DNA from 2 places in the Tardiphaga sp. 839_C3_N1_4 genome. Region 2 is predicted to be linked to the other one. Evidence: predicted binding sites of a transcription regulator. Region 2 holds the regulator's gene; the other holds the start of a gene.

Region 1 (15,424 bases), 3.3 Mb from region 2:
AAAGCGCTGCAGTAAGGCGAAGCTCCCATTGATCGAGATTTTTGCTGCCGCCGATGTATGGAAACTCATTTTCTATTCCATAGGGGCTGCCGTTGTCGCAAATCCCGATGGCTAGCGTTCCTCCGTCTGCGTTAAGGAATGCTGTGATTGTTTTGATAACCTCATGGATTATTTCGTCTTGAAATAAATCTTCATGGCGTGCTCCCTGGTCGTTTTGGAGTCTGCGCGTATTCAGACCGAGTGTCTGCTTGAACTCGACTTTGTGTCCTTCGCCGGCGCGCAGAGATTGATCGAGCGAAGTATAGAATTCATTAGACAGTTTTCGCGCGCTAAACACCCGAACGTCATCAAGCTCCCCTGTTTCGATTGGCGGGAAACAATCTATTTTTGCTTGCTTACATACGTTCTCAAGCGCCGCCAAAACTTCAAGGGCGCTCAATCCTTCATATTCCGGAAGAACTCGGATTTCGGCGATTGAGCACTCCACGCCGCTTCTGTACGCCGCCGACACGAAGTCAACGATATTGGAGGGCATTCGTTAGACCATGAGTTTCGTGCGCTCTAACAGATCGTCAGCGATGCGGCCTGCTCTTTGTGACCAGAATGCCGGCATTTGCTTGGGGTCTGCCAAGAGAAGCTTAAATTCTTCAGGGCCGATAAAAACGCCCTTGAAAAAGGAGGAGCTGCTTTGGAATTTGATTCCTGAGTTCTCTATGAAAGTGCGCGGGGACTTTGCCTTCCATTCGTTGTTGGTGGGTCGAGCTAGTGGCATAAGGTTGGCGATCGAGTTCACCCAATCACGCCCTGCTTCTTCTTTGTCGAGAAATGCTTTCAGCTTGCCTGACGCATTGTCCGCACACCAGCTGCGAGGAAATATGTGGTGGAGTTCAAGAGAGCCCTCGGAGGTAAGGGATATGTCAACTCCATCAATGTCGCGAACCGTTCCGGCAATCATCGGAAGTAGCAAAGCGGTCTGACGAGCGCCTCCGGGGCGCCCATCGGTTAAATAGTCAATGAGTTGATCCCGTGTAGGCAGGTCAACCGAGTTTATGAGGTCTGTGGCTATCATTTCGTCGCAATGCTGCAACCAAGCCGACTTTGTTTTGTAATCGCCCCTCTTGCGTAGAAGGTCTTTCAAGTAGGAAAGATCTTTCGCGAGAGTCGTCAGAAATCCTTGATCGTATCTAGTTGCAAGGGCATTGCGCCAGAAGAACGCTTTGAAAAGGGAGTTTAAATCCGCAACGCTCCACATGCCATGGCTGCTGATGGGGTCGAATTCTTTGTGCCACCGGATTCCAGTGTAGATTGAACAAGAGATTGGATATGGGCACTTATCGTAACTGAAAAGCCCATCAGCAACGAGGCGCTGAAAATCGCCTAAGAAGGCGGCTAGTTTTCTATCGTTCTGAACGATAAATTCCCAGTGCAGGGCTGGAGTGGCAAGCAAGTCGGGGGATTTCACAGAATCAATTGTAGTAACTTTTCTCGTGCCGCTAACTTGGCGAGGCTTTGGTTTGTCTTTTCTGTCGAGCGCAACAAATGCTGCTGTAACAATTTGCGCGATTAACTCGGGGCGTCGCTCAGGAACCGCCCAGCCGACTGCGCCGTCTATCTGGCCGAAATCTCTTATCCATTCGCGGATGTGGATTGGTCCGCCATCATTCGCTTCTGTCTCGCGGTAGATCCATGAATTTATCAAGTCTACCGTCGAAACTTTCATCCCTGATAGGTTCAGCGTTTCAAAGATCTCGCAAATTTGACCAAGGTCATATTTTTCGGGAACTATACACGCAGCCAATTTCGTTTCGGTGATTCCGTCGAAGGCGGATTGCACTATCGCGTTTCGGCGCTCAAGCTCGGTTGCTTCCGGAAGCTCGCCGTTTGGATAGTTCTCAGGGTTTTTGATTTCTTGCGCGTAGCGATACCAAGTTCTGAGAACGGCTTCGCCAGGAACATCGCTGGCTAGTGGAAAGAGTCCTTTGCCAATGCACGCTGCACTAGTCGTTAAGCCCGCCTTCTCAAGTTCGCTGGCTTTCTTGAAGACAACTCGTTCAAGTGGGTCCGGCTGCGACGCGTTAAGGAAGTAGCGACCTGCATACTTGCTTCCGCGAAACTCGGGCGTAAATCCAGCGAAGGCCATAGCGACCGCAGTGCATCGCTGGCGGCCGTCGAGAATGGCAAAGACCCTTTGATTTCCTTCATCGGATCCGAAATATTTTGTAACCTGCTTTCGAGCTTGGCCATCGTAGTCTTGGATAGAGAGACGTTCCAGATCCAAGGGATTGCGATCCGACTGCTCCCACAGCGTAATCATGCCGACAGGATATGCGTCGATGATGGACGTGGCCAAAGCTGCAATGGCTGATGTATCCCAGACGAATTCTCGTTGAAACTTTGGAACCTGCCAAGTCGCGCTTCGGAGACTGTCGATGAGATTGGCAATCGAGTAATCAATGATGCGAATTCCGGCCATAAGCTTCTCTTCCCCGTGAATCGTTGCAGGGTAGCAAATTCGCTACAGAGCAATCGAATCGCTCTAGTAAGGATATGCAGACATCTTGCAATCAACCTTACGACGAATGCTCTGCCACCTGCTAGTGAAGGTAAAGATCTTCAGGTGGCGCACAAAGTTTTGGATCAGTGAAGTGGCGCGGGTCCCCTTACAAACCAAAAACGGCCGGATCTTGCGATCCGGCCGTTTTCAAATTTCTATCCGCTCAAGGTGAGCGGCGGGTCAGGCTCAGGCCGCGACTGCTGCGGTTTCGGCCTTCTTCTTTTCGATGGCGCGCTTCAGCAGCACGGCCTTCTGCGACAGCTCGCTCTCGCGGGCCTTGATCAGATAGGCGTCGAAGCCACCGCGGTGGTCGACCGACTTCACGGCATTCGCCGACACGCGCAGGCGCACGCCGCGGCCGAGCACGTCGGACAGGAAGGTCACATTGACCAGGTTCGGCAGAAACCGGCGCTTGGTCTTGATGTTCGAGTGGCTCACTTTGTGGCCCACCTGGGGGCCCTTCAGTGTCAGTTCACAGCGCCGAGACATGGCGAAAATCCTCTGTCATCCCCGCAGCTAAAAGGCGAAGAGCCCAAAGCCGGGCAGGGGGTCAAAAATCACGTCCATTTCAGGAGTGGCGGACGTATAGGGGGCTTGGCCGCGATCGTCAAGATATCCGGCTCGCAAAAGTCGCGGCAAAACCGGCAAAAACCCCCGCATTCGGGTTCTGTATAGCCCGTCCTACGAGCGGAAACCACATGGAATCCAACCCGGTTCCCATCATATAAACGACGTATTCGGGCCGGAAACAGGTCGCTCCAGCCCAATTGAGCGATGCGGCCCTGCGCCTTGAGCCGGGGATCGCCGACCAGGTGATATCAGCAAGTGAGCCTTCGCACGCCCCGCTTTGTGACCCGACCGGTGACGACCCTGCGGACCGCCGCGCCAGCAAAATCGCGATTTGCGGGCCTCGGCGCGCGTTTCGCCGTCGCCGCGGGCCTGATGCTGCCGGTTTTGCCGGTGGAGGCCTCGGCGCAGGCGCAAGGCCAGATCCAAAGCCAGACTCAAGGCCAGGCCCCGGCCGTGCCGGTTCAGGCCCCCGCGCAGGCGGTGTTGGCGGGCGGCAAGCTCGAAGCGAAATATGAAGCCAGCCTCGCCGGCATTGCGGTGGGCAAGGGCCAGTGGGCCATCGACATCAACGAAGACCAGTATTCCGCGACCGCCAGTGGCGGCACCGCGGGTCTGCTGAAAGCATTTGCCGGCGGCTCGGGCTCCGGCCAGTCCACCGGCCGCGTGGTCGCGGGCGCGCTGGTGCCGTCGAATTATCAGGCCGTCACCACCTCCGCGAAGAAGTCCGAGACGATCAAGATGCTGATCACGCCGGGCTATGTGAAGGAGTTCTCCATCGAGCCGGAGCCGCCGCTCGATCCCGAGAAGATTCCGATCACCGATGCGCATCGCCGTAACGTGATCGATCCGATGACCGGCTCGCTGATGCGCGTCGGCGGCACCGGCGAATTGCTGACGCCGGATTCGTGCCGCACCGCCGCGTCGATCTTCGACGGCCGCATGCGCTACGATCTCAAGCTCGACTACAAGCGCATGGAAAGCGTGAAGGCCGAGAAGGGCTATCGCGGGCCTGCCATCGTCTGCGCCGTCTATTTCACGCCGATCGCCGGCTATGTGCCCGACCGCGCCGCCATCAAATATCTTGCCGCCCAGCGCAATATCGAAGTGACCCTGGTGCCGATCGCCGGCACCCGCGTGCTGGTGCCGTATCGCATGGTGGTGCCGACCCCGCTCGGCGTCGCCATGCTGGAAGCCACCGAATTCGTCACCACCCCCGCGCCGGCCAAGGCCGTGGCGAAGACGAACTGAGTCGAACTGAGAACCAGACACGATTGAGCGGACGGAGGCGCGACGGGCGCTGCGGAATCACCGTGGAACTGCGCGCGTGTTGCCGCCGGAGTGCCGCAACATGGCCGCAACACCGGATGCCAATTGACGGCCGTTATCGCCGGTTTTCTTGCGACTTTGTTGCAGCCGGCTTGCGACTTTCATGCGACGGGCGCTTGACTCAAAGCCGGTTCGGAGTCCGTGCGCTGTTCATAACTTCGGGGATTTGTCGGCCCTTGTTGCGCTGTCACAAACTTGATCTAGTCAGTCTCGGAGAATGTCAGCGCGAGATGTTGGGGTGATGCGGCCATGGAGGTGCCGAGTCACCGATTCGGGCCGCTTTCGTTCCGGACTCGTTCCAAACCATCAAAAAGTGCGGCTCTGAAGCGTCGTAACCTGTCTCCGTCCTTGACAGTCGGCGGCGCGGAAATATCTGAAAAACATGGCCTTTTTGTCTTCTCCGCCCACGCTGTCCAACGGCAGGGCCCCCGGCGCCGGCGTCACCGCAGTGCTCGGCCCCACCAATACCGGCAAGACCCATCTCGCCATCGAGCGCATGCTCGCGCATTCGTCGGGCATCATCGGCCTGCCGCTGCGGCTGCTCGCGCGCGAGGTCTATAACAAGATCGTCGACCGCGTCGGACCACAAGCCGTTGCGCTGATCACCGGCGAAGAGAAGATCAAGCCCGCCAAGCCGCGCTACTGGGTCTCCACCGTCGAGGCGATGCCGCGGGATCTCGACGTGTCGTTTCTGGCCGTCGACGAAATCCAGATCGCGGCTGATCTGGAGCGCGGCCACGTCTTTACGGACCGCATCCTGCACCGCCGCGGCCGCGACGAAACGCTGCTTTTGGGTGCCGCCACCATGCGCCCGATCATCGAGCGGCTGCTGCCGGGCGCCAGCATCGTGACGCGGCCGCGTCTGTCGCATCTGGAATTCGCCGGCGATCGCAAGATCACGCGGCAGCCGCGCAGGACAGCGATTGTCGCGTTTTCCGCCGATGAAGTTTATGCCATCGCCGAACTCATCAAGCGCCAGCACGGCGGCGCTGCTGTCGTATTGGGCTCGCTGTCGCCGCGCACGCGCAACGCGCAGGTTGCGATGTTCCAGAATGGTGACGTTGACTACTTAGTGGCAACCGACGCGGTCGGAATGGGCCTCAATCTCGACGTCGACCACGTCGCCTTCGCCAGCGATCGCAAATATGACGGCTATCAATTCCGCCGTCTGACGCCATCCGAATTCGCGCAGATCGCCGGCCGCGCCGGCCGCGCCACGCGCAACGGTACCTTCGGCACGACAGGCCGCTGCGAGCCGTTCGAGCCCGAACTCGTCAATCAGCTGCAGAACCACATCTTCGAGCCGGTGAAGGTGCTGCAGTGGCGCAATTCGAAGCTGGATTTCTCGTCGATCGCATCGCTGCAGGTGTCGCTGGCCGAGGTGCCGCGCCACGAGGCACTGACCCGTGCGCCGATCGCCGAAGACCTTCGCGTGCTCGATCATGCCGTCCGTGACGTCGACGTGCGCGAGATGGCGCAGGGCAACGCCGCCGTCGAGAAACTGTGGGACGCCTGCCAGATTCCGGATTACCGCCGCATCGCGCCCGCTGCACACGCAGAGCTGGTAGTCACTATCTTCAACTTCCTGATGCAGCGTGGGCGCATCCCCGATGCCTGGTTTGGCGCTCAAATCGCGCAAGCGGACCGAACCGATGGCGATATCGACACGTTATCGGGCCGAATCGCGCAAATCCGGACCTGGACATTCGTGGCAAATCGTCCCGATTGGCTCTCAGATCCTGATCATTGGCAGGGAATTTCGCGCGAATTGGAAAATAAACTGTCAGATGCCCTTCATGAGAGGCTCACTGAGCGTTTCGTTGATCGTCGTACCAGTGTATTGATGCGCCGCTTGCGGGAAAACACGATGCTGAATACTGAAATTGGTAAGACGGGCGAAGTGATCGTAGAGGGCCATGTGATTGGCCGTCTCGACGGATTTACATTTTTGCCCGATGCGGCCGAGGCTGGCTCGGATGCGAAGGCCTTGCAGGCCACCGCGCTGAAGGCGCTGGCCGGCGAGATCGACGCGCGCGCCGAGAAACTCGGCAACGCGCCGGACGATCAGTTCGTGCTCGCCTCCGACGGCACCATGCGCTGGACCGGCGACGCGGTGGCCCGTCTGGTCGCAGCCGACGATGCGTTGCATCCCCGTCTCCGTATCATCGCCGATGAGCGCCTCTCCGGCGCGCCGCGCGATGCGGTTCAGGCCCGTCTCGATCTCTGGCTGAAGACGCATATCGAGAAGCTGCTCGGGCCGCTGTTCGATCTCACGAAGGCTGAAGACATCACCGGTATCGCGCGTGGCATCGCGTTCCAGCTCACTGAAGCGCTGGGCGTGCTTGAGCGGCAGAAGATCGCGACCGAGATGAAGGATCTCGATCAGCCGTCGCGCGCCGTGCTGCGCAAATATGGCGTCCGCTTCGGCGCCTATCACATTTATATCCCTGGCCTGCTGAAGCCTGCGGGGCGTTCGCTCGCGGCGCTGCTCTGGGCGTTGAAGCAGGACAATGTCGATATGTCGGCGCTGTCGAGCGCACAGCACCTCGCAGGGTCGGGCCGTACATCCTTCCCGGTCGACAAGCTGCTCGATCGCGATGCCTATCGCGTGCTGGGCTATCGCCAATGCGGCGAGCGCGCCGTGCGCGTCGATATTCTGGAACGTCTGGCCGATCTGATCCGTCCCGCGCTGGCGTGGCGTGAAGCGTCTCCGGGCGAGAAGCCCGCGGGCGCCTTTGATGGCCGCCACTTCGTGGTGACGCAGGCGATGACCTCGCTCACCGGTTCGGCCGGCGAAGATTTCGCCTCGATCCTGCGTGCTCTCGGTTATCGCATGGAGAAAAAGGCGCCGCTGCCGCCGGCACCGCCAAAGCCGGTCGCTGCGACGACGCCGATCGAGCCCAAGGCCGATGACAACACGGGCGATCAGCCCGACGCCCTGGTGGGACTTGCCGAGTCCGACAAGCCCGGTGAGGACAATGTCATTGCGGTCGAGGCTGCCGCTGAAGCGGCCGAGACGGCTGAGATCGCGACTGCCGAGACAGCCGCCGATGCAACTGCTGATGCAGCTCCGGTTGAAGAAGCGGCCGCGGTGCCGTCAGCATCGCTGTTGCCTGAAGTCGCGCTGGTGCCCAGCACCGCGCCTGAAGCTGCGCCTGTTGAAGAGACGGCTTCCGTCGAAGCGCCGCCAGAGCCCGCTGCGGCCATTGTCGAAACCGGGACTGCTGCCGAGACCGCACCTGCTGCAGTGGCCGATGCTGCTGCGCCTGCCGAGGGCGACGCCGCCGCGGCTCCTGCCGTCGCTGCCGAGCCCGAACTGGTCGAAGTCTGGCGCCCGGGTGGCCGTTCGGAAGAACGCCGTCCGCCGCGCCACGATCGCAACCGCCACCATCGCAATACCAACGCCCCGCAGGGCGCTGCGCAGTCGGCTCCCGCCGAAGGCGCCGTGGCCGATGGCGCGCAGCGCGAGCGGCATGACCGCGGAGGCCAGGGCCGCCGTGATCGCAACAATAACAACGAGTTCCGCCGTCCGCGCAGCGACGCGCCGGCCGCCGCGGTCTCCGCCGAAGGTGCGCCGAACCGCGACAACCGTGGCAATCGCGGTAACCGCGACAGCAAGCCGGGCGAGGGTGGCCGTCCGCCGCGTGAGCGCGAACGCTTCCAGGGCAAGGGCAAAGGCCCCTTCAAGGGCGGCGACAAGGGCCGTGGCAACGACCGCGGCGGTGCAACCCGCCCGTTCGCCACATCGGCCGCACCGCGCGAACGGGACCGTCCGATCGATCCGAACTCCCCCTTCGCGAAACTCGCCGCGCTCAAGGAGCAGCTCAGCGGCCGCAAGGATTGATACAGGTCATGTGAGGCGGCGCCGTGCCGCCATTTGGTGGTGTGCTGATTGGAGCGCCAGCGTCTTGATAAATGGCTGTGGCACGCGCGGGTGGTCAAGGCCCGCACCAGTGCCGCTGCGCTGGTGCAAGGCGGCAAGGTTCGCATCAATGGCGAGCGCGAGAAATCGCCGGGCCACGGTGTGAAGATTGGCGACGTCCTCACGGTGGCGCTGGATCGCACCGTGCGGGTGATGAAGGTCGAGGGCTTCTCGGAACGGCGCGGCGATGCCACTGCGGCGCGTGTGCTCTATACCGATTTGCAACACGTTCCGGAGTAACTATCTAAGCCAGACGCCGCGTCCAACGATGGTTTTGTGGCAGGCTTTTCCCTTGGTCGAAATGCCCTGACCTATGCCGGCCGCATCCCTTGCGGCAGCGGGGTTGGTGCGCTACGCAAACACTGAATATCGATCGTTTCCGGAGTTCTGGATGACTTACGTCGTCACCGACAATTGCATCAAATGTAAATACACCGACTGCGTCGAAGTCTGTCCCGTGGACTGCTTCTACGAGGGTGAAAACATGCTGGTCATCCATCCGGACGAATGCATTGATTGCGGTGTCTGCGAGCCCGAATGCCCGGCGGACGCGATCAAGCCTGATACCGAAGGCAATATCGAGAAGTGGCTGCAGATCAATCTGGAACACGCCAAGACGTGGCCGAACATCACCCAGAAGATCGACGAACTGCCCGAAGCCAAGGAATTCGACGGTCAGGAAGGCAAGTACGAGAAGTATTTCTCGGCGGCGCCTGGCAAGGGCGACTGAGTTCCCCGGTCACAGCGATCAAGCAATTGATTGGGTGACCCCGATACCCCCAGCCACACGAAATTTACCCTAGCCCCGATTATGCCCCGGAAGCGGCCGCCGAGCGGCCGCGACAGGGCATAAATCATTGATTTTTGCGGGAAATGTGCTATAATAGGCACAATTCAAGAAGCTGGACCATGTGGTGCCGCTCGATTTGGCCCTGCCGGGTTCCCGTTTAAACATCAAACAGGGGCGTGGCGGTTTCCACGCGCAGGCTGTGTCACAGAAAACGCGTAAAAAGAGTGTTTCCAAGGCTGCTGTTTCGAAGAAGGCTACTGCTTCGAAGGTTTTGGATCCGAAGGCTTCCAAGAAAACAACTGCGGCGAGCCGCGTTGTGAAGGGTCCTGCTGCGAAGAATTCTGTCACCAAAGGCCGTGCCCGGGCCCCTGTCAAGGACACCCGGACCGCCGCGAAGGCTGCGGCTGAAAAGTCCTCCAAAAATAAAAGAAGTGCAATGCCCAACAAGACTGCCAAACCTGCCCCGAAGGCTGCTGCTTCGAAGACCACTGCCGCCAAGCCTGCTGCGCCGAAACCGGCCGCGAAGGCTCCTGTGGCCAAGGCTCCGGTTGCTGCGCCTGCTGTGAAGGCTGCTGCGCCGAAGGAAGCTGCCAAGGTTGCTGCAAAGCCCGTGGGCGCCAAGCCGGCGCCTGCTGCGGCTCCACGCGCCGAAGAGCCCAAGAAGCCACTGACCCAGCGTCAGGGCTTCAAGACCAACGAATTCGTTGTCTATCCGGCGCATGGTGTTGGCCAGATTCTCGCCATCGAAGAGCAGGAAATTGCAGGCGCCAGGCTTGAACTCTTCGTGATCAATTTCATGAAGGACAAGATGACCCTGCGCGTTCCGACCGCGAAGGTCGCGAATGTCGGCATGCGCAAGCTGTCCGAGCCGGCGCTGGTCAAGCGCGCGCTGGAGACGCTGAAGGGCCGTGCCCGCATCAAGCGAACCATGTGGTCGCGCCGCGCACAGGAATACGAAGCGAAGATCAACTCGGGCGATATCGTTGCGATCGCCGAAGTGGTCCGAGATCTGTTCCGCTCCGACTCGCAGCCCGAGCAGTCCTACAGCGAACGTCAGCTGTATGAAGCAGCTCTCGATCGTCTGTCGCGCGAAATCGCTGTGGTCCAGCACGTCACCGAGACCGAAGCGGTCAAGGAGATTGAAGGCCAGCTCGCCAAGAGCCCGCGCCGTGGCGCCAAGGCCGAGGCAGGCGCCGAAGCCGGTGCTGACGAGGCCGACAGCGATGGTGACGATGATGTCGCCGCCGCGGACGAGGCTGCATAAGCAGCGTCTCGCAAGTTGAATACGAAAAGCCCGGCCGAGAGGCCGGGCTTTTTTGTTGTCGATGAGCAAGTAGCTGGGTGGATTTCAATCCACCACGACCTTGACGCGGTCGCGGGCTTTCACGCTGGCATTGTTCTCGAGCCCGTTCAATACGCGGAAGCGCTCCAGTGGACGATCGACGCCGCTCATGCGATGCGACAGTGACTCCACGGTGTCTCCGGGCTGCACGGTGATCACCTTGATGCGCAGCGGACGGGCGGCCTGAATCTCGGCCAGCGTCAGGCGGCGGAACGAGTTGACCGTCTCGCGGGCGTTGCGTTCGCTCTCGGTGCTCTTCTGCTTGGCAGCGAAGATGAAGCGGTAGACGTCGCTGCCGAAGCGCAGCGCGTAAACGCGGAATTGCCACTGGTCGCCGCGCGCGATGGCGGACGCTGCCGGGAAGCCGTTGATGGTCAGCTCTTCCGTGGTGGCTTTGTCGACATTCTCCATCCATCCGGAATTGAGGTAGTCGCTCAGCGTCTGTTCGGAAGGTACGCGGACCACGTCGAAGCGCATGGCCTGACTGCCGCCTTCGCGCACGCCGATCACCGCCTGCGCCGTATTGTCGAGGGTGAAGGCCTCCGGCGCCTGGAAGGTGAAGCCGAGCTTGGGATGCAGGAAGCGGCGGCCACGCACGAAACCCTCGCTCGGGTCCTCGCCATAGACGATGCCGTCGATGGCCGAGAGATAGGTCTCGCGATCGCGCTCGCCGCCGTCGGGCGAGGAATATTGCCGCGCATTGGCTTGCGCATTCTGCACGCGCTCGGGCGTCGCCGGATGGGACGACAGGAAGTCCTGCGCGCGGGGATCGAGCGGCGTGCGGCTGGCCTTCAGCGCCGCGTTACGCTCCATCGCAGCGAGAAAGCGCGACGCGCCATAGGGATCGAACTTTGCGCGGGCCGAGATGCCTACGCCTATGCCGTCGGCTTCGAATTCCTGCGCGCGCGAGAAGCTCGCCATTGTCAGTTTGGATTTGGCGAGCGCGAGCGCAGTGAGATCGGGATCGCTGCCCATATCGGTGACGACGCGCGTGACGATCGATGCCTGCCGTGCCTGCTCTTCGCGGATGGACGCGTGTTTGGCGAGCACATGCGCCATCTCGTGCGACAGCACCGATGAAATCTCGGATGTATCGCTGGCCAGCGCGATCAGGCCGCGCGTGACATAGAGTTGTCCGGTCGGCAGGGCGAAGGCGTTGACGGCGCCCGAATTGAGGATCGTGACCTTGTAGGCCAGGTCTGGTCGCTCAGAGGCAGCGACCAGCCGATCGACGGTCTTGGTGATCAGTGATTCCAGCCGCGGGTCGTCATAGGCGCCGCCATAGGATGCGAGGATGCGCTCGTGTTCTTTCTCGGCGGCCGGGGTCTGCACGACGGCCGGCTTCGGCGGTTTGGCCGCTACCGTTGGCTTGACCGACGAGGCGGCCTCGAACCGGCTGGCATCGCCGCAGGCCGACAGAGCAAGCGCAGCGCACAGCAGGGCCGGCGCAGCCCAAAGGCGGCGGCTCAAGCTGGTTTGCCGTCCCACACCCGTCACGTCGTCCACTCTCTGCCCAAACAGCCCATTCGCCCAAATCATCTTCGCTCAAGCGATCTTGCTGCCCAAGTGGCCTACTTGTCCCCGACCACTTCGATCTGCCACACCCCGAGCGCCTCGATCCGCGGCCCGCCGCGCCTCTCGATCCATCCCCGAACGCGAATATGCCGTCTTTCCAGAGACTTAAGCATAATTCCTGCCGTCTCGAAGGCGGCCATCATGCGCCTTGAAACAGTCACCGCAAAGTCCTCAGTCCAGCGACGCCCGAAATTGACGTAGGTCACCGTCCCAGCTTGGCGAACCGACAGAACCCGCCCCTCGACCACCCCGAAACGCCCCACATCGGCCAAGATATCGCCGGGACTTTCCGCGTTTTTTATGACGTTGGTTTGAGCCCAGATTCCGCGCTTCGACCGGCGGGCTGAGCCTTCCGCAGCGGCGAGTTCCGCCGCACAGGCTTTATCCGAAACCGTTCCGGAGGCGAGGGCAGCGCCCTGCGCCAGAAGCTGCGCCTGGAGCGACGGCGCAGCGGGATCGACGAAGACAAAAGCCGGTTGTCGGCCGTAGCGATCCGGCATGTCGCTTTCGCCGTACAAGGTGACATCACGGCCGGCAATCAATGCGAAGAGATCATTCGTCGGCCTTGATGAGTTTGCGATCGGCTCGATCCCCGCCAGACGGATTACGTTGCCGTCGCTCAAACGTAATGTTCTGACATCGATCACGTCGGCGACGCGACCTTCGCCCTGCGCGGCAAACATGCAGGTGGCCGACGCAGATTGCGCGGATGTTGAAATGCCGATCACTGCCAGCAACAGCGTTGCGGCATGCGACACGTCACACTTTGCAGATGCGGCACGCATCACGCCACCTTGCGAGCTCCGGTCAACCTCTCGTCGATCATAGCAAGCAATCCATTCCGCTTTGCGGAAAACCTTGATGTCTTTGCAGCTATTCTTGGCAGCGCCGCCGCTTGCCGCTGTTGTTCCATTGCGGCATGATCGCGATAACAACAACACCGCGCACGAACAACAACGGCGCGTCCGAGGGAGGGACTTTTGAAGAAGATCATTTCAGGTCTGCTGGCGTCAGCAATGGCATTCGCGGCCACAAGTGCCATGGCGCAGACCAAGCCGCTGAAGCTCGGCGCGATTCTCGATATGTCGGGCCTGTATGCCGATATCACCGGCGTCGGCAGCGAGACCGCTGCGAAGATGGCTGCGGAAGATTTCGGCGGTGAAGTGCTGGGCCGCAAGATCGAGATCATTGCTGCCGACCATCTCAACAAGGCTGATCTGTCCGCCAACATTGCGCGCGACATGCTCGACAATCAGGGCGTCGAGGCGATCATCGACGTTGCAGCATCGGCGACCGCACTGGCTGCGAGTGAAATCGCACGCGCGCGCAACAAGATCATCATCTTCAACGGCCCGGGCTCGATCCGCCTCAGCAACGAGGCCTGCGGCCCCTATACGGTGCATTACGTGTTCGACACCTATGCGCAGGCCAATGTGACCGGCCTCGCCACCGTGAAGAACGGCCTCGACACCTGGTTCTTCCTGTCGGCCGACTATGCATTTGGCGCGGACCTCGAGAAAGACACCACGGCCGTCGTTACCAAGGCCGGCGGCAAGGTGCTGGGCTCGGTCAAGCATCCGCTGAATACGTCCGACTTCTCGTCCTTCCTGCTGCAGGCCCAGAGTTCCAAAGCCAAGGTTGTCGGCCTCGCCAATGCCGGCGGTGATACGATCACCGCGATCAAGCAGGCCGCCGAATTCGGCCTGACGCGCAGCGGTGGCCAGAAACTGTCGCCGCTGCTGGCCTTCATCTCCGATATCGACAGTGTCGGTCTTGATACTGCGCAGGGCCTAATCCTGGCAGAAGCGTTCTATTGGGATCTCAATGACGAGACGCGCGCGTTCACCAAGCGTTTCCAGGAGCGCACCAAGCGCGTACCGACATCGGCCCAGGCCGGCGTCTATTCATCGGTGCTGCATTATCTCAAGGCCGTGAAGGCCGCCGGCACCACGGACTCGGCGCCAGTCATGAAACTCATGAAGGAGACGCCGATCAACGACATGTTTGCCAAGAACGGCCGGATTCGCGAGGACGGCCGCATGGTGCATGACATGTACCTGTTCGAGGTGAAGAAGCCGTCGGAATCCAAGGGCCGCTGGGACGACTACAAGCTGCTGGCGACCGTTCCCGCAGAGCAGGCATTCCAGCCGCTGGAAGCCTCGCGCTGCCCGCTGGTAAAAAAGTAATTGTCGGGGCCTGAGGCTTGCCGGACGATCAAGAACAACAACAAGGAGCGCAATCATGAGCGACATCGTCCTGCAGGACCTCGATAACGGTCTTCTGACTATCACCATGAATCGTCCGGATCGGCGCAATGCGCTCAATCCGGAGATGACACAGGGCCTGGTCGCGGCGGCTCGCCGCGCGCAGGAAGATCACGACGTCCGCGCCGTCCTCATCAAGGGCGCGGGCGGTACGTTCTGTGTCGGCGGTGACGTCAAGTCGATGGCCGCGGGCCGCGCACCGCTGCCGTTCGAGGCCAAGCGCGCCAACCTGCGCCGCGGCATGGAAGTATCGCGCCTCCTGCACCAGATGGCGAAGCCGGTGGTGGCGCAGCTCGACGGCGCTGCCGCGGGCGCTGGCCTCTCCATCGCGCTGTCCTGCGATCTGCGCGTCGCCGCAAGCTCGGTGAAGATCACCACGGCCTTCGCCAAGGTCGGCTTCTCCGGCGATTATGGCGGCACCTATTTTCTGACCAAGATGCTCGGCAGCGCCAAGGCACGCGAGCTCTATCTGATGTCGCCGGTGCTCTCCGCACAGGAAGCGCTGGCGCTCGGCATGGTGACCAAGGTTGTCGACGACGCCGAGGTGGAGAAGGCGGCGCGTGACCTGGCAATGTCACTCGCGCAGGGCCCGAGCATCACCTACGGCTACATCAAGACCAACATCAACAATGCCGAGTCGATGACGCTCGAAGCCTGTTTCGACGGCGAGGCGATCCATCACACCCGCTGCAGCGATACCGACGATCACAAGGAGGCCGCCAAGGCCTTCGTCGAGAAGCGCAAGCCGGTCTTCAAGGGGCAATGATCATGAGCCAGATGCGGTTGCGGCAAGTTTGTCTGGTCGCTCCGCATCTGGAGCCAGTGGTGAGCGATATCGCGGCCATTCTCGGCCTCGATATCTGCTACCGCGACCCCCATGTCGGCAAATACGGTCTCGAAAATGCACTGATGCCGGTTGAGGCGACGTTGCTCGAAGTGGTCGCGCCGACGCAGCCGGGCACGGCGGCTGGGCGGTTCATGGAGAAATCCGGCGGGCGCGGCGGCTATATGGTGATCCTGTCCTGCGAGGATCCTGACGAGCGCGGGCGCTTCGCCGCCAGCATCGGCGTGCGCACCGCCA
Region 2 (15,424 bases):
GCGCCCACACTGCCGGAGATCCCCGCGATGGCCCTGATGCCGGTTACCGATGCCATGGCCGCGATTCTCGCGAGCGCCGATGCGCTGCCTGAGGAGATGGTGCCGCTGGAAGACGCGTTCCACCGCGTGCTTGCCCGCGACATCGCTTCGCTGCGCACGCAGCCACCGGAGCCGATGTCAGCGATGGACGGCTATGCGGTGCGCGCCGCCGATGCGACTTTGGGCGCCAAGCTCCGCGTGATCGGCGAGATCGCCGCAGGCAAGCCGTTCGACCGTCCGCTGCAGACCGGCGAAGTCCTGCGGATCTTCACCGGCGGCGTGTTGCCCGCTGGCGCCGACGCCGTGGTGATCCAGGAAGACACCGCGCGGGATGGCGATATCGTCGGGATCAACGAGGCCGCGATTTCCGGCAAGCATATCCGCCCGGCCGGCGTCGATTTCAACGAAGGTGATGTCCTGCTCCGCGCCGGCACCCGCCTCACCGACCGCGATCTGGCGCTTGCCGCCGGCATGAACCATCCGTCACTGCCCGTGCGGCGACGGCCGGTCGTTGCCGTGCTCGCCACCGGCGACGAACTGGTCATGCCCGGTGCGGTCCCCGGCCCCGGCCAGATCGTGCTCTCCAATGGCTTCGCGCTGCGTGCGCTGGCCCGGGCCGAAGGCGCCGAGGTGATCGATCTCGGTATCGCCATCGACACGCTGGAGGCGACCATGTCAGCCATTCAGCACGCGATCGATCTGAACGCCGACCTGCTGATCACCACCGGCGGCGCGTCAGTCGGTGATCATGACCTCGTGCAGCAATCCCTGATCAATGCCGGCGTCGAGATGGCGTTCTGGCGCATCGCCATGCGGCCCGGCAAACCGATGATGCACGGACGCCGCCAGGGCATGCGCGTCATCGGCCTGCCCGGCAATCCCGTCTCGTCCTATGTCTGCGGCTTCCTGTTCATGGTGCCGCTGCTGCGCGCGCTATCCGGCCGAAACGAGGTCGCTCACACGCTCGAACCCGCGGTGCTCGGCCGCGACCTCGCCGCCAACGACCAGCGCGAGGATTACCTGCGCACGCGTCTGGAAACCCGTGGCGACGGCACCGTTGTGGCGACGCCAGTGATGAAACAGGACTCGTCGCTGCTGGGAAATCTGGCTGTTGCCGAAGGACTTCTGATCCGCAAGCCATTCGCGCCGGCCGCGGCTGCCGGCGATTCATGCGCCATCATTCGACTGCCAACCTAGCGGCGCCCCCTCATAGAACGACGCCGCGTTCGGAACTCTCACCTGCGGCATGCTTCCAAACCTTTTTCCTGACTGAGATACCTCAACGCGGTTTCAGTCACTGAATTGTCACGTAACGCAGCGAGAGATCGCAGCGAAACAAGATCGGTGGACAAATGGACTATTTCAAACGCTTCAATTTCCTGTTTGCGATGCCAACATTCGACGCCGACGATCTTGAGGGCATTCGCCTCAATCAGATCGTCGATGAGATCGAGCGTTCCGGCTTCGAGGTCGTCAAGGCGCGCAAACTCGAAGACGCCACGATCGCGGTCCAGACCGACGCAGCGATCGGCTGCATGGTGGTCGACTGGGGCAAGAAGGGCCTCGAAGGCAAGACCGCGGCGCTGATCAACCTGATGCGTAAACGCGGCCTCGATTTCCCCATCATCCTGCTGATCCGTCGCAAGCGGTTTGAAGACGTGCCGGTCGAGGTGCTCGATTTCATCGACGGCTATGTGTTCCTCTCAGAAGAAACCCCGCCCTTCATCGCCAAGAACCTGATCAGCCGGTTGAAGCAATATGCCGAGACGCTGAAGACGCCCTTCTTCGGCGCACTGGTCGACTATGCCGAAGAAGGCAACCAGCTCTGGACCTGCCCCGGGCACAATGGCGGCGTGTTCTACAGCCGCAGCCCGATCGGCCGCGTGTTCATGGAACATCTCGGCGAAGCGGTGTTCCGCGACGACCTCGACAATTCGGTGCTCGATCTCGGCGATCTGCTGACCCATGAAGGCCCTGCTTTGCAGGCGCAGAAGGAAGCCGCGCAGATTTTTGGCGCGGAGAAAACCTACTTCGTGCTCAACGGCACCTCGACCTCCAACAAGGTCGCGCTATCGGCTTTGGTCACCGATGGCGACCTCGTGCTGTTCGATCGCAACAACCACAAGGCGGCTTTGCACGGCGCATTGATGATTTCAGGCGGTGTGCCGATCTATGTGCCGACGACGCGCAATCCCTGGGGCCTGATCGGGCCGATGAACTGGGATGCGCTCGACGAGGACGCGCTGCGCGAGTGCATCCGCATCAATCCGCTGGTCACCGACAAAGATGCCTGGAAGCGCGAGCGTCCGTTTCGCGTGGCAGTGATCGAACAATGCACCTATGACGGCACCATCTACAGCGCCGAGATGATCATCGCGCGCATCGGCCATCTCTGCGATTACATCCTGTTTGACGAAGCGTGGGCGGGTTTCATGAAATTCCACCCGCTCTATGCCGGCCGCTTCGCCATGGGGCTCAAGGAGCTCGGCCCGGATTCGCCGGGCATCATCGCGACGCAGTCGACCCACAAGCAGCTCGCGAGCTTCTCGCAGGCGTCGCAGATCCACATGAAGGACCGGCATATCCGCGGGCAGAAGCGCCGTGTCGAGCATCGGCGCTTCAACGAAAGCTTCATGCAGCACGCCTCGACCTCGCCCTTCTACCCGCTGTTCGCATCATTGGATGTCGGCGCGCAGATGATGAAGGGCCGCTCCGGCGAAGTGTTGTGGGACGACACGATCCGGCTTGGCATCGAGCTGCGCAAGAAGATGCGCGCCGTCCGCCGCGAATTCGAGGAGAAGGAAACCCGCACTGAGCGCCGCTGGTTCTTCGAACCCTTCGTGCCCGAGCGCGTCGCTATTCCAGACGCATCCAGCGAAGGCGCTGTTCACAACGTGCCATGGGAAAGCGTCGGCACGGACCAGCTCGCCACCAATCCGTCCTATTGGCAGCTTGCACCTGACGCCGCCTGGCATGGCTTCCCCGGTATGGAAGCCGGTTTCACCATGACCGATCCCAACAAGCTGACGGTGCTGACACCCGGCTTCGATCGCACCACCGGCGCCTATGCCGATCACGGTATCCCTGCTCCGGTGGTGGCCCAGTTCCTGCGCGAGAACCGCATCGTGCCCGAGAAGAACGATCTCAACTCGCTGCTCTTCCTGCTGACGCCCGGCGTGGAAGCCAGCAAGGCCGGCACGCTGATCAGCGGTCTCGTGGCGTTCAAGAAGCTACACGACGACAACGCGCTGCTGGAAGACGTCATCCCGGAATTCGCGCGGCGCAGGCCGGCGCGTTATGCGGGCATACGCCTGCGGGATCTGTGCGGCGACATGCACCGGTTCTTCCGCGAGGCCAATGTGAGCGAACTCCAGACCAAACAGTTCGCCGCCGATCACTTGCCGGAGATCGCCATGTCGCCCCATGATGCCGCGCGCTGTCTGGTGCGCAACGACGTCGACTACCTCCCTATCGATGAGATCTTCGGGCGGGTCGCGACGACGCCGTTCGTGGTCTATCCGCCCGGCATCGCCACGATCGTGCCGGGCGAGCGGCTCACCGAACGCTCCAAGCCGATGATCGATTACCTCAAGATGTTTGAGACCTGCTTCAACACCTTCCCGGGCTTCGACGTCGAAATCCAGGGCATCTACCGCAAGGTCGACGCCAATGGCCGGATCCGACTTTACACTTATGTGGTCTCCGAATAGGGAGCACGTAAGGAGCCTGATTTGCAAACGGAACTCGAACAGCCGGTCGTCATACGACCCTCGCGCGACACCGACGTCGATGCCATGCTGGCGATCTATCGCCGGCACATCCGGCAAGGCGTCGAGGAAGGCGTCAGCGACGCCGACACGCCGCAGCCCGACGATCTCAGAGACCGGCGCAAGAATCTGCGCAGCAAGCGATTTCCGCACCTCGTCGCCACGCAAGGCGGCGAGGTCGTGGGCTACGCCTATGTGGTGCTGTTCCGCAAGCGACCGGCCTATCGCTACACGGTCAAGCATTCGATCTACATCCACCACGGACATGTCGGCCGAGGCATCGGCCGCCTGTTGATGCGCGAACTGATCGACGTCTGCGCGGCGGCCGGCTTCCGGCAGATCATCGGCTATATCGATGCCGACAACACGGCCTCCCTCGGCCTTCATGAGAGCTTCGGCTTTGCCCGCGTCGGCTTGCTGCCCGGCGTCGCCTATCGCTCCGGCCGCTGGGCCGACACGATCATGGTTCAGCGCTCGCTGGCGACCGGCTCCACGACACCGCCGCCGCCCGTTGGGCGCATGACGTCTGCGTAGCCCAGGCGACCGGGAAGCATTTTCCGTATCCGTCGAGGATCGACGACTGGTGAGGAACAACCTCCTCAAACCTCCCTCAACGTGCGTTCTGTTGACGGCAAATTAAGCATTGCAGAACACATATGGAACATATAGTGTTCGTTCATGATTTGTTTCGAGATTCTGTGGCTTTGAGTAGTTTGAGAGTGCCCGAACTCGCGCAACCGATCTTCGAACGATCGTCTCTGGATTGAGGCTCACTGTTCGAAGGCCCTTTGAAACGCACGCGGCGGCCGACACCGTCAACTGAGGATGGCTTCAGATGCTCACGCGCAAACAATACGAACTCCTGCGATTCATCGATCAACGGTTGAAGGAAGCCGGCGTCCCGCCCTCCTTCGACGAGATGAAGGATGCGCTCGACCTGCGCTCGAAGTCCGGCATCCATCGTCTGATCACAGCGCTGGAAGAACGCGGCTTCATACGCCGTCTACCCAATCGCGCCCGTGCCATCGAAGTCATCAAGCTGCCAGAGCTCGGCGCGCCGGTCACCGGCGGTACCGGACGCCGCGGCTTTACGCCCAGCGTCATCGAAGGCACGCTTGGCAAGGTGCGTTCGGCCGCCAGCATCGCTAGCCACAGCGGCGATGATGACAACGGCCGCACGGTTGCTATCCCGGTCATGGGCCGGATCGCGGCCGGTACGCCGATCGAGGCGCTGCAGACCCGCAGCCACACCATCAGCATGCCCGCCGACATGCTCGGCTCCGGCGAACATTATGCGCTCGAAGTGCGCGGCGATTCCATGCAGGACGCCGGCATTCTCGACGGCGATACCGTGTTGATCCAGCGCAACGAAAGCGCCGACACCGGCGACATCGTGGTGGCCCTGATCGACGATGAGGAAGCCACGTTGAAGCGCTTCCGCCGCCGCGGCGCGTCGATCGCGCTGGAGCCCGCCAACGATGCTTACGAAGTCCGCATCCTGCCGCCCAACCGGGTGCGCATTCAGGGCAAGCTGATTGGCCTGTATCGGCGTTACTGAGGCTATCGCCTCGGCGGATTACTGATCTTCGGATTGAAGATCGGTTTCCGCCGGCGTCGCATCCACCGGCCGGTTTTGCGGTGGACGACCGGTCTGGATCAGATCGTGCTGGGGCTCATCGGGAATTGCGCGCGACCACGGACGGTCCAGGCCCCGTGGCCGCACGGCATCGATGGTAAAGCCGTTCGCGGTTCGCTGCAGGCTCACCGCACCATTTCGTTGCAAGCGATCCTGATCGATCACCAGCGCCCTGCAATCCCTCGGCGGCTGTCGCGTCGTGACGATGAGCGCCGCTTTCTCGCAATCGTCGGTGAACGCGTCAGGCTGTAGAACCAGCGCCACCAGAGCGCCATCGGCCAGCGGCGTGATGCACCCGTCGCGGTCGCAGGACACACCGTGGCTGACGGAGGCATCGGTCGGCAGACGCGCATCGGCATCGCCGGCGAGCCACTCTTTCAGCAAAAATGTATCCTTGGCGCCGCGCATCACATGCAGGTGCCCGTCCCTGCCCCGTACCGCGACGCTGCGACCGTCCCCCGAGATCAATACATCCGGCTGCTTGACCAGCAACGCCCAGACAATCGAGAGTGCAAGCACACCAAGCCCTGCGAGGCGCAACGGCGTGCGCAGCAATCCCAGCACGATGATGCCGATACTGGCTGATATCAGCGGTCCGGTGCCGAACACCGGCATTCGGCCGATGGCGCCGGGCAAGGCTGCCACCCATTGCGTGACCACGATCATCCACTGAATGCCGACATCCATCAGCCGCCAGAACACACCGTCAAAGCCGAACGGCATGGCCACCAAACCGAGAATGCCCGCCGGCATCACCAGCGCCGAGACCACCGGCATCGCGAGGAGATTGGCGAGAACGCCGTAAGGCGTGACGCGATGAAAGTGAAACGCCGCGTATGGCGTGGTGGCAAGGCCCGCGACCAGTGAGGCCAGCACGAGCATCACGATCTCGCGTCCGCCCCACAGCGCCACACGCGCGGTCGCGGAATGATCCGGCGAGGCAAACAGCGCGGGCATGCCGATCTGCACCAATGCGACCAGCCCCAGCGTCGCCGCGAATGACATCTGAAAACTCGGATGCATCAGCGCTTCCGGTGCGACGATCAGCACGACCATTGCCGCCACCGCCAGCGTGCGGAACGTCACCGCCCGGCGATCGACCATGACAGCGATCAGCACGACGGCCGTCATGAAGAACGAACGCTGCGTGGCGACCTCGGCGCCGGACAGCAGCAGATAGAACAGCGCCGCGAGCAATGCCGCAGCAGCAGCGACTTTCTTGATCGGGAACGTCACCGTCAGGACAGGGATCAGTGCCAGCAGCGCGCGGATCGCAAAGAACACCACTCCGGCCACGACCGCCATGTGATAGCCGGAGATCGACAGCACATGACCGAGGCCGGAGATGAACATCGCATCATTGATGTCAGCCGAAATCGCATCGCGGCGGCCTGTGAGCAGCGCCGTGGCAATGGCGCGGCTATCGCCCGAGAGCACAGTGCGGATCCGCGCATCGATGGCGTCGCGTAGCCCCTGCATGGTCGCCGAATAGCGTAGCGCCACACTCGGCAGTATCGGCGGATCGACTGCCTTGATGCCGCCCATCACGAAGCCAGATGCGCCGATCCCTTGAAAGTACAGATCGCGTCCGAAATCGTAACTCCCCGGCCGGAGCGGCGACAACGGCGGCTGCAGCCTTGCCTTCAATTCGACGAAGCTGCCGACGACAGGCGCCGTGCCCTTCTCACCGACAGCCGCACACGGGCGAGCTTCGGTGCGACGCGCGGGCTGTCCATTGTGGCAACGCGCAGCACGAAGCGATCCGTGCGCTCCCGTTCCTCGTGAGTTTCGACGAAGCCGGTAAGCGCGACGGAATAGAGCGGCTTCGCCAGAACCTCATGAGCCACACGCGCGGTTTTCATGGCAGCCATCGCGAAGCCGGCCGCGATGGCCGCAATGAGCAAAATCAAGGGAAACCATCGCTGCCGCCGCAGCAAAAACGCAGCCAAGCAAAGAAGGCCTGCCGTCGCCGCGGCAACCCAGGCCATCGGCTCATGCTCAGCGGCAAAATACAGCGCGATGCCGGTGCCGAAAGCGATCGGCACCCAAGGCAGCAAGCGACCGGGACCAGCTTCGGCCCGCACCCACGTCCGGAGCGTGCCCAAGCCCGACGTTGACGACGTCGCTGACGGGACAGCGACGCCTGCCGTGGCCGGCGGCGGCCATGTGGTCGCCGTGCCGGATCGGCCCCGCCGCTGTTGCTGATCCCCGCCCGCCATCGAACGCCCGCACGCCACGCTTGCCCTTCCGAATGCTATCGGAAGGGCAAACGGCGACTAGCGGAACGGATGCAGAATACGAAAACTAATCCCGGGGGTTGCTCAGGCGAGCTTGGCGTAGCTGTCGCGCAGACCGACGGTGCGGTTGAAGACCAGCTTGCCCGGCGCTGAATCCTTGTCGCGACAGAAGTAGCCCTGACGCTCGAACTGCACGACATCGCTTGTGTTGTCGCTCGCCAGCTCCGGCTCCAGCATCGCGCCGGTCAGCGTCTCCAGCGAGTCTGGATTGAGCTGTGATGCGAACTCGGTCGCATTGGGCTGCGGATCGGCGAACAGCTGATTGTACACGCGTACTTCCGCCTGCACGGCATCTGCGGCGCTCACCCAATGGATCGTCGCCTTGACCTTGCGGCCGTCCGGCGCATTGCCGCCCCGGGTTTCCGGATCATAGGTGCAGCGCAGTTCGATCACCTCGCCGGCAGCGTTCTTGATGACGTCCTTGCAGGTGATGAAATAGCCGTAGCGCAAACGGACCTCGCGGCCCGGCGCCATGCGGAAGAATTTCTTGGGTGGCTCTTCCATGAAATCGTCATGTTCGATGTAGAGCTCACGCCCGAACGGTATCTGCCGCGTGCCGAGCGTTTCATCATCGGGATGATTGACCGCTTCGAGCTGTTCGGTCTGCCCTTCCGGGTAGTTCTCGATCACCACCTTGAGCGGCTTCAGCACCGCCATGCGACGCTGCGCCGTCCGGTTCAGTGTCTCGCGCACGGCGAAGTCGAACATCGAGATATCGACAGTCGAGTTGGCCTTGGCGACGCCGATGCGCTTGACGAATTCGCGCAGCGCTTCAGCGGGAATGCCGCGGCGCTGCAGGCCCGCGAGCGTCGGCATGCGTGGATCGTCCCAGCCGGTGACATGGCCACCGCGGACAAGTTCGGTCAGCACGCGCTTCGACAGCAGCGTGTAGGTCATGTTGAGGCGCGCGAATTCATACTGATGCGGCCGCGACGGCACCGGCAGGTTTTCCAGGCACCAGTCGTAAAGCGGCCGGTGATCCTCGAATTCGAGCGTACAGATCGAATGCGTCACGTGTTCGATGGCATCCGACTGGCCGTGCGCGAAGTCGTAGCTCGGATAGATGCTCCAAGCGGTGCCCGTGCGCGGATGATGCGCATGCAGGATGCGATAGATCACGGGATCGCGCAGGTTGATGTTGCCCGACGACATGTCGATCTTGGCGCGCAGCACGCGGGCGCCGTTCGGAAACTCGCCGGCACGCATCCGGGCGAACAGATCGAGGTTCTCGTCGACCAGGCGATCGCGGAACGGGCTGTTCTGGCCGGGCTCCGTCAGGGTGCCACGCTTAAAGCGGATTTCTTCCTGCGACTGGTCATCGACATAGGCCTTGCCCGCGCGGATCAGATGTACCGCCCAGTCATAGAGCTGCTCGAAATAGTCCGAGGCGTAATGCAGGTTGCCCTCGCCCCAGTCGAAGCCGAGCCAGCGTACGTCGCGCTGGATGGCGTCGATATATTCCTGCTCTTCCTTGGTCGGATTGGTGTCGTCGAAACGCAGGTTGCAGTGGCCGCCGAACTCCTCGGCAACGCCGAAATTCAGGCAGATCGACTTGGCATGCCCGAGATGCAGGTAACCGTTGGGCTCCGGCGGAAAGCGCGTCACCACGCTCTTGTGTTTGCCGGATTGCAGGTCCGCCGCAACGATGTCGCGGATGAAGTCACGGCCTGCGTCGGATACCGATTCGTCTGTCATTTGCTGCCTTTCAAGCTGCGCCCTATGTGCCAAATCCGGAAGGCCGCGCCAAGGCCGGATCAGGGGCCGGGTCCCGCGAAAGGGCCTTTTCCGATGCGGTTCCGGCCCCAAATCCGCGTTTATTCGCCGTGAGACAGCGCCCTGTCGTTGTGATAAACGCCGGCCAACAGTCACACCGAAATCGATCGAACCCTCTGATATGACCACTCCCGTCGTTACCCGTTTCGCCCCCTCGCCGACCGGCTTCCTCCATATCGGCGGTGGACGCACCGCGCTGTTCAACTGGCTCTATGCCAAGAAGACCGGTGGCAAGATGCTGCTGCGGATCGAGGATACGGACCGCGAACGCTCCACCGATGCCGCGATCGACGCCATTATCGACGGGTTGAAGTGGCTGGGCATCGAATGGGATGGCGACACCGTCTTCCAGTTCGCCCGTGCCGGCCGGCACCGCGAAGTCGCCGAGCAACTGCTCGCCGAGGGCAAGGCGTATTATTGCTATGCCAGCGCCGAGGAACTGCAACAGATGCGCGAGACGGCCCGCGCCGAGGGCAAGTCCAAGCTCTATAACGGGCTGTGGCGCGACCGTGATCCGTCGGATCCGCGCCCCGACGTCAAGCCGACGATCCGCCTGAAGGCGCCGCTCACCGGCGAGACCGTGATCGAGGATCAGGTGCAGGGCCGTGTGGTCTGGCAGAACGAAAATCTCGACGACCTCGTGCTGCTGCGCGGCGACGGCAATCCGACCTACATGCTGGCCGTGGTGGTGGACGACCATGACATGGGCGTGACGCATGTGATCCGCGGCGACGACCATCTGATCAACGCCGCCCGCCAGAAGCAGATCTACGACGCGCTCGGCTGGACCGTGCCCAGCATGTCGCATATTCCGCTGATCCACGGACCCGATGGCTCGAAACTCTCAAAGCGCCACGGCGCGCTCGGCGTCGAGGCCTATCGCGCGCTGGGTTACGTGCCCGCCGCCCTGCGGAATTATCTGGTGCGGCTCGGCTGGAGCCATGGCGATCAGGAAATCTTCTCGACCCAGGAAATGATCGACGCCTTCGACCTGTCGGGGATCGGCCGTTCCGCCGCGCGCTTCGATTTCGCCAAGCTCGAAAATCTCAACGGTCACTACATCCGTCACACCGACGATCAATCCCTCGTGACCATGTTCGAGGACGTGCTGAATTACGTGCCCGGCGGCACCGAACTGAAGGCGAAGCTCAACGACACCACGCGCGCCCAGCTGTTGCGCGCCATGCCCGGCCTGAAGGAACGCGCCAAGACGCTGATCGAACTGATCGACGGCGCCAACTTCATCTTTGCCGATCGCCCACTGACGATGGAGCCGAAGGCGCAAGCCGCGCTGACGCCGGAAACCCGTGTGTTGATCGGCAAGTTGCGCACGGCACTGGAGGCCGTCACCGACTGGACCGCAGCAAATGCCGAAGCCGCGACCCGCGCCTTTGCCGAGGAAGCTGGCATCAAGCTTGGCGGGGTCGCGCAACCGCTTCGCGTGGCGCTGACCGGCAAGACCACGTCGCCCGGCATTTTCGATGTTCTGGCGGTATTGGGACGGCAGGAATGCCTGGATCGGCTCGCCGATCAGGCATCTATTTAGCATAGCTGTAGGCTGCTTTTGCCCGCCTTGCAGCGCACACAGCAATACGCTACGCATTCTGGCGAATGCTCTGGAATTCCCGGCTAGCCTCCCCATTTCTCCTGAAATGTCGGTGGCTTGCCGGCCCCTCAACGATCTCATCGGGGACCACGCGATGGACGCAAAAACCAATACCAAATCCGCAACGCTGACAGTCGACGGCAAGAGCTTCGAACTGCCGATCCACAGCGGGACCGTCGGCCCTGATGTCATCGACATCGGCAAGCTCTACGCCCAGTCCGGGATGTTCACCTACGATCCCGGCTTCACCTCGACGGGCAGCTGCCAGTCCAAGATCACCTATATCGATGGCGATGCCGGTATCCTCGAATACCGCGGCTACCCCATCGAGCAGCTCGCCGAGAAGGGGGACTTCCTCGAGACCTGCTATCTGCTGCTGTACGGGGAACTCCCGACCAAGGCGCAGAAGGCAAAGTTCGACGCATTGGTCACGAACCACACCATGGTTCACGACCAGATGAGCCGCTTTTTCCAGGGCTTCCGCCGCGACGCGCATCCGATGGCCGTGATGGTCGCGTCGGTTGGCGCCCTCGCCGCTTTCTACCACGACTCAACTGATATCAACGATCCGAAGCAGCGCGACATCGCGTCAATCCGCATGATCGCCAAGATCCCGACGCTCGCGGCGATGGCCTACAAGTACACGATCGGCCAGCCCTTCGTGTATCCGACCAACTCGCTCGACTTCGCAGCGAACTTCATGAAGATGTGCTTCGCCGTGCCGTGCGAGGAGTACAAGGTCAATCCGGTGCTCGCCAAGGCGCTGGACAAGATCTTCACGCTGCACGCCGACCATGAGCAGAACGCATCGACCTCGACGGTCCGCATCGCCGGCTCGTCGGGCGCCAATCCGTTCGCCTGCATCGCCGCCGGCATCGCCTGCCTGTGGGGTCCGGCGCATGGCGGCGCCAACGAAGCCGCATTGCAGATGCTCGCCGAGATCGGCACCGTCGACAAGATTCCGGAATTCATCGCCAAGGTGAAAGACAAGAATTCCAGCGTCCGCCTGATGGGCTTCGGTCACCGCGTCTACAAGAACTACGATCCGCGCGCCAAGCTGATGCAGCAGGCCTGCCACGAAGTTCTCAAGGAAACCGGACACGGCGGCGACGAGATGCTCGCCGTTGCCATGGAACTCGAGAAGATCGCGCTGTCGGACCAATACTTCATCGACCGCAAGCTGTACCCGAATGTCGATTTCTATTCGGGCATCACGCTGAAGGCGATGGGCTTCCCGACCTCGATGTTCACCGTGCTGTTCGCGGTCGCCCGCACCGTCGGCTGGATCAGCCAGTGGAGCGAGATGATCGGCGATCCGCAGCAGAAGATCGGCCGTCCGCGTCAGCTCTACACGGGCGCTGCGCGCCGCGACTACGTGGATATCGCCAAGCGCGACTAAGACATCGTTTCGCAGAGTGCAAAAATCAGAACGGCGGATCGCAAGATCCGCCGTTTTTTGTTTCGCTGCAATCTCTTGAATTAGGGCCTTCAACTCTTCCGCATGGTGGCCAGCACGACATTGGCCGCACCGACGCTCGGCGACGCCTCGCCCGTCGCCATGATCCCGTCGAGCCGCGCCAGGGCTTCAATCTGACGGCGCCGAATGGGTGTGTCTGCCAGCACCTCTTGCAACGACGCTGCAAGCTTCTCCGGCGTGCAGTCTTCCTGGATGAACTCCGGAATGACGTTCTCGCCGATCACCAGATTGGCGAGGATCACCGACGACGAGGTGATGCGGCGGCGGATGATCCAGGCCTCGACGCTGCCGGCCTTGTAGGCGGTGACCATCGGCACGCCTGACAATGCAAGCTCCAGCGTCACCGTCCCCGATTTGGCAAAGGCCGCATGCGCGATACGGAACGCGGCGCGCTTCTCTGTTTCGCCCACAACGATCCGCGGCTGCACCGGCCATGCCTTGAGCGCTTCGGCGATGACCTCAACGAGATGCGGCATGGTTGGCAGGATCAATTCGAACTGCATTCCCTGCTTCTTCAGCAGATCCAGCGTAGCGCCGAACGTTGCCATGTGATGACGGATCTCGCTGCGACGGCTGCCCGGTAGCACCAGCAGTACCGGCGGCTTCGTTTCGCGACACGCCTGCTCTTCCGCATTGGGACGCAGCGCATCGCTCTGCTCGATCAAGGGATGACCGACATAAGTGCATGGCGGTCCGCCGAGCTGCCGATGGGCCTCCGGCTCGAACGGCAGCAGCGCCAGCACATGGTCGACATAGGTGCGCATCGCCTTCGCGCGCCCCGGCCGCCACGCCCACACCGTTGGCGACACATAGTTGACGACGGGAATGGAGGGATCGCGCTGACGGACGCGCTTCGCGACGCGATGGGTGAAGTCCGGGCTATCGATGATCACCAGCACGTCGGGCTTGGCGCGCAGGACGTCCTCGGTCGCGCGCGTGATGAGCTTCAGGATCGACGGCAATTTCCGGACGACCGCGGCAAGGCCGATGATGGAAAGCTCTTCGATAGGAAACAGCGAATGCAGTCCTTCCCGCGCCATCGACGAACCGCCGACGCCTTCGAAGCGCACATCGTCGCCGAGCCGCTGGCGCAGCACCTTCATCAGCGCGGAGCCGAGACGGTCGCCGGATTCCTCGGTGGCGATGAGATAGATCGTCTTCGTCACGTCGGTAGTCCCGTCACGAAAAGACCTGCGGCATCGGCGGCGACAATCATCTGCTGCGGTTCGGCGACAATCGTATTGCCTGCGACAATGGCGACGCCGGCGAGCTTCGCGGCCGCAGCACGCTCGATGGTCCGCGGCCCCAATGTCGGCAGATCGAAACGCAGATCCTGACCGCTCTTTGGCGCCTTCACCAATACACCCCGTCCTGCCTTGGCGCGAATACGTCCCTGCTCACGCAGAAGCGCCACGCGGGCCAACAACCCATCGGTGCCTTCGATATCCTCGATCCCCACCACATGACCGTCGATCACGACGGTCGCCTGGCCGATATCGAACGGGCTCAAGGCGCGCAGGACTTCGCGCCCACGTGCGATATCGGCCTCAGCATCTTGATCCGGTACGGCACGTGTTACGTTGCCCGCCGGCATCAGCACATCCGGGGCGACGTCCTTGATCCCCAGCAGACGAAAACCTTCATGCTCGAACAGGCGGCTGACGCTCGTCAGCAAGTGATCGTCACCACCGCGAAACGCGCGAAACACTTTCGGCATCACGCGAAGCGTTGCCCAGTCCAGCCTGATCTCGGAGATTGCGGGCCGTACCAGCGTGCCGATGAAAGTGAGGTCCCGACAGTTCTCGCTGCGCATCAGCTTCAGCAAACGGCCAAACTGGCCAATGGGAATCCAGTGGTGCTGAAATCGCGCCACCAGCGCCGGATCACAGAACCCCTTCAGCGCAAACAACACCGGCTTGATGCCGCGCGCCTGCAGCGAATCCGCAACAGCGAAGGGCAGCGAGCCGCCGCCGGCGATGATCCCGAACGGCGAGCCTATCGGCAGATGTCGTTGCAGATCCTGCGCTTGAGCTTGGTCGATCATGGTTCGCCCCGCGATACCCGAACTCAAGAGTTGTTCTTGCTATCCTCGGGCAGACACAGCGCGCGGTGTTTGGCGCCTGCGATAAACGTCAGGATTTCTGCAATCGCCGGATCGTCATTTGCCAAAGGCTGCACGCGCTCAAGCCGCTCGGCGAAGACACCCGCGCCATGAAACAGCTTTTGATAGAACGAGCGCACGGCGGCAACGCGCTCCTTCGTGAATTTGCGGCGCTTCATCCCGATGATGTTGAGGCCTTCCAGCGCCGCATACTGGCCATTCACGAGCCCGAACGGGATGATGTCGCCCCGCACGCCGCAGATGCCGCCGACCATGACCTGCGAGCCGATGCGGGTGAACTGGTGCACGGCCGACAGCCCGCCCATGAAAACGAAATCGCCGATCTCGCAATGACCGCCAAGCGTCGCCGAGGTCGCGAAGATCACGTCATTGCCGACGTGACAGTCATGGCCAACATGGGCGCAGTTCATGAAGTAGCCGCGATCGCCCACCGACGTGATGCCGCCGCCGGCGACAGTACCCGCATTCATGGTCACGGACTCGCGGATGGTACAGCCATTGCCGATGGTCAGTCTGGTCAGTTCGCCCTTGTAGCTGAGCGACTGCGGGGGCGTGCCTAATGACGCGAACGGATAGATCGTGCAGTTCTCGCCGATGGTCGTCTGCGCCGTCACGTTGACATGCGACAGCAGCTTCGTGCCTGCACCGATCGTGACATGCGGTCCGATGATGCAGAAGGGTCCGATTTCGGCGCCCTCGCCAATGAC

What was found. Region 2 encodes LexA, which represses DNA repair genes until DNA is damaged. Its sites were predicted from a motif close to TGTTCNNNNTGTGTTCNG; they were not measured.
Region 1: the regulator LexA is predicted to act here: its motif matches at 4,734-4,751, upstream of AB8A38_RS21900 (helicase-related protein).

What each region holds. Positions count from the first base shown of each region.
Region 1 covers NZ_JBPWQD010000001.1:4,575,178-4,590,601, forward strand. Annotated here, with positions in the region: gene AB8A38_RS21880 (AlbA family DNA-binding domain-containing protein) at 1-535, opposite strand, end outside; gene AB8A38_RS21885 (GmrSD restriction endonuclease domain-containing protein) at 539-2,473, opposite strand; gene rpmB (50S ribosomal protein L28) at 2,741-3,043, opposite strand; gene AB8A38_RS21895 (DUF3108 domain-containing protein) at 3,416-4,372, shown strand; gene AB8A38_RS21900 (helicase-related protein) at 4,833-8,294, shown strand; gene AB8A38_RS21905 (RNA-binding S4 domain-containing protein) at 8,343-8,612, shown strand; gene fdxA (ferredoxin FdxA) at 8,764-9,102, shown strand; gene AB8A38_RS21915 (CarD family transcriptional regulator) at 9,362-10,426, shown strand; gene AB8A38_RS21920 (M48 family metalloprotease) at 10,511-11,974, opposite strand; gene AB8A38_RS21925 (thermonuclease family protein) at 12,076-12,864, opposite strand; gene AB8A38_RS21930 (ABC transporter substrate-binding protein) at 13,060-14,265, shown strand; gene AB8A38_RS21935 (enoyl-CoA hydratase) at 14,321-15,109, shown strand; gene AB8A38_RS21940 (hypothetical protein) at 15,112-15,424, shown strand, end outside.
Region 2 covers NZ_JBPWQD010000001.1:1,256,223-1,271,646, forward strand. Annotated here, with positions in the region: gene AB8A38_RS06345 (molybdopterin molybdotransferase MoeA) at 28-1,236, shown strand; gene AB8A38_RS06350 (Orn/Lys/Arg decarboxylase N-terminal domain-containing protein) at 1,392-3,749, shown strand; gene AB8A38_RS06355 (GNAT family N-acetyltransferase) at 3,771-4,340, shown strand; gene lexA (transcriptional repressor LexA) at 4,642-5,364, shown strand; partial or broken gene AB8A38_RS06365 (ComEC/Rec2 family competence protein) at 5,383-7,661, opposite strand; gene AB8A38_RS06370 (glutamine--tRNA ligase/YqeY domain fusion protein) at 7,764-9,434, opposite strand; gene gltX (glutamate--tRNA ligase) at 9,634-11,058, shown strand; gene gltA (citrate synthase) at 11,213-12,517, shown strand; gene lpxB (lipid-A-disaccharide synthase) at 12,607-13,761, opposite strand; gene AB8A38_RS06390 (LpxI family protein) at 13,758-14,639, opposite strand; gene lpxA (acyl-ACP--UDP-N-acetylglucosamine O-acyltransferase) at 14,663-15,424, opposite strand, start outside.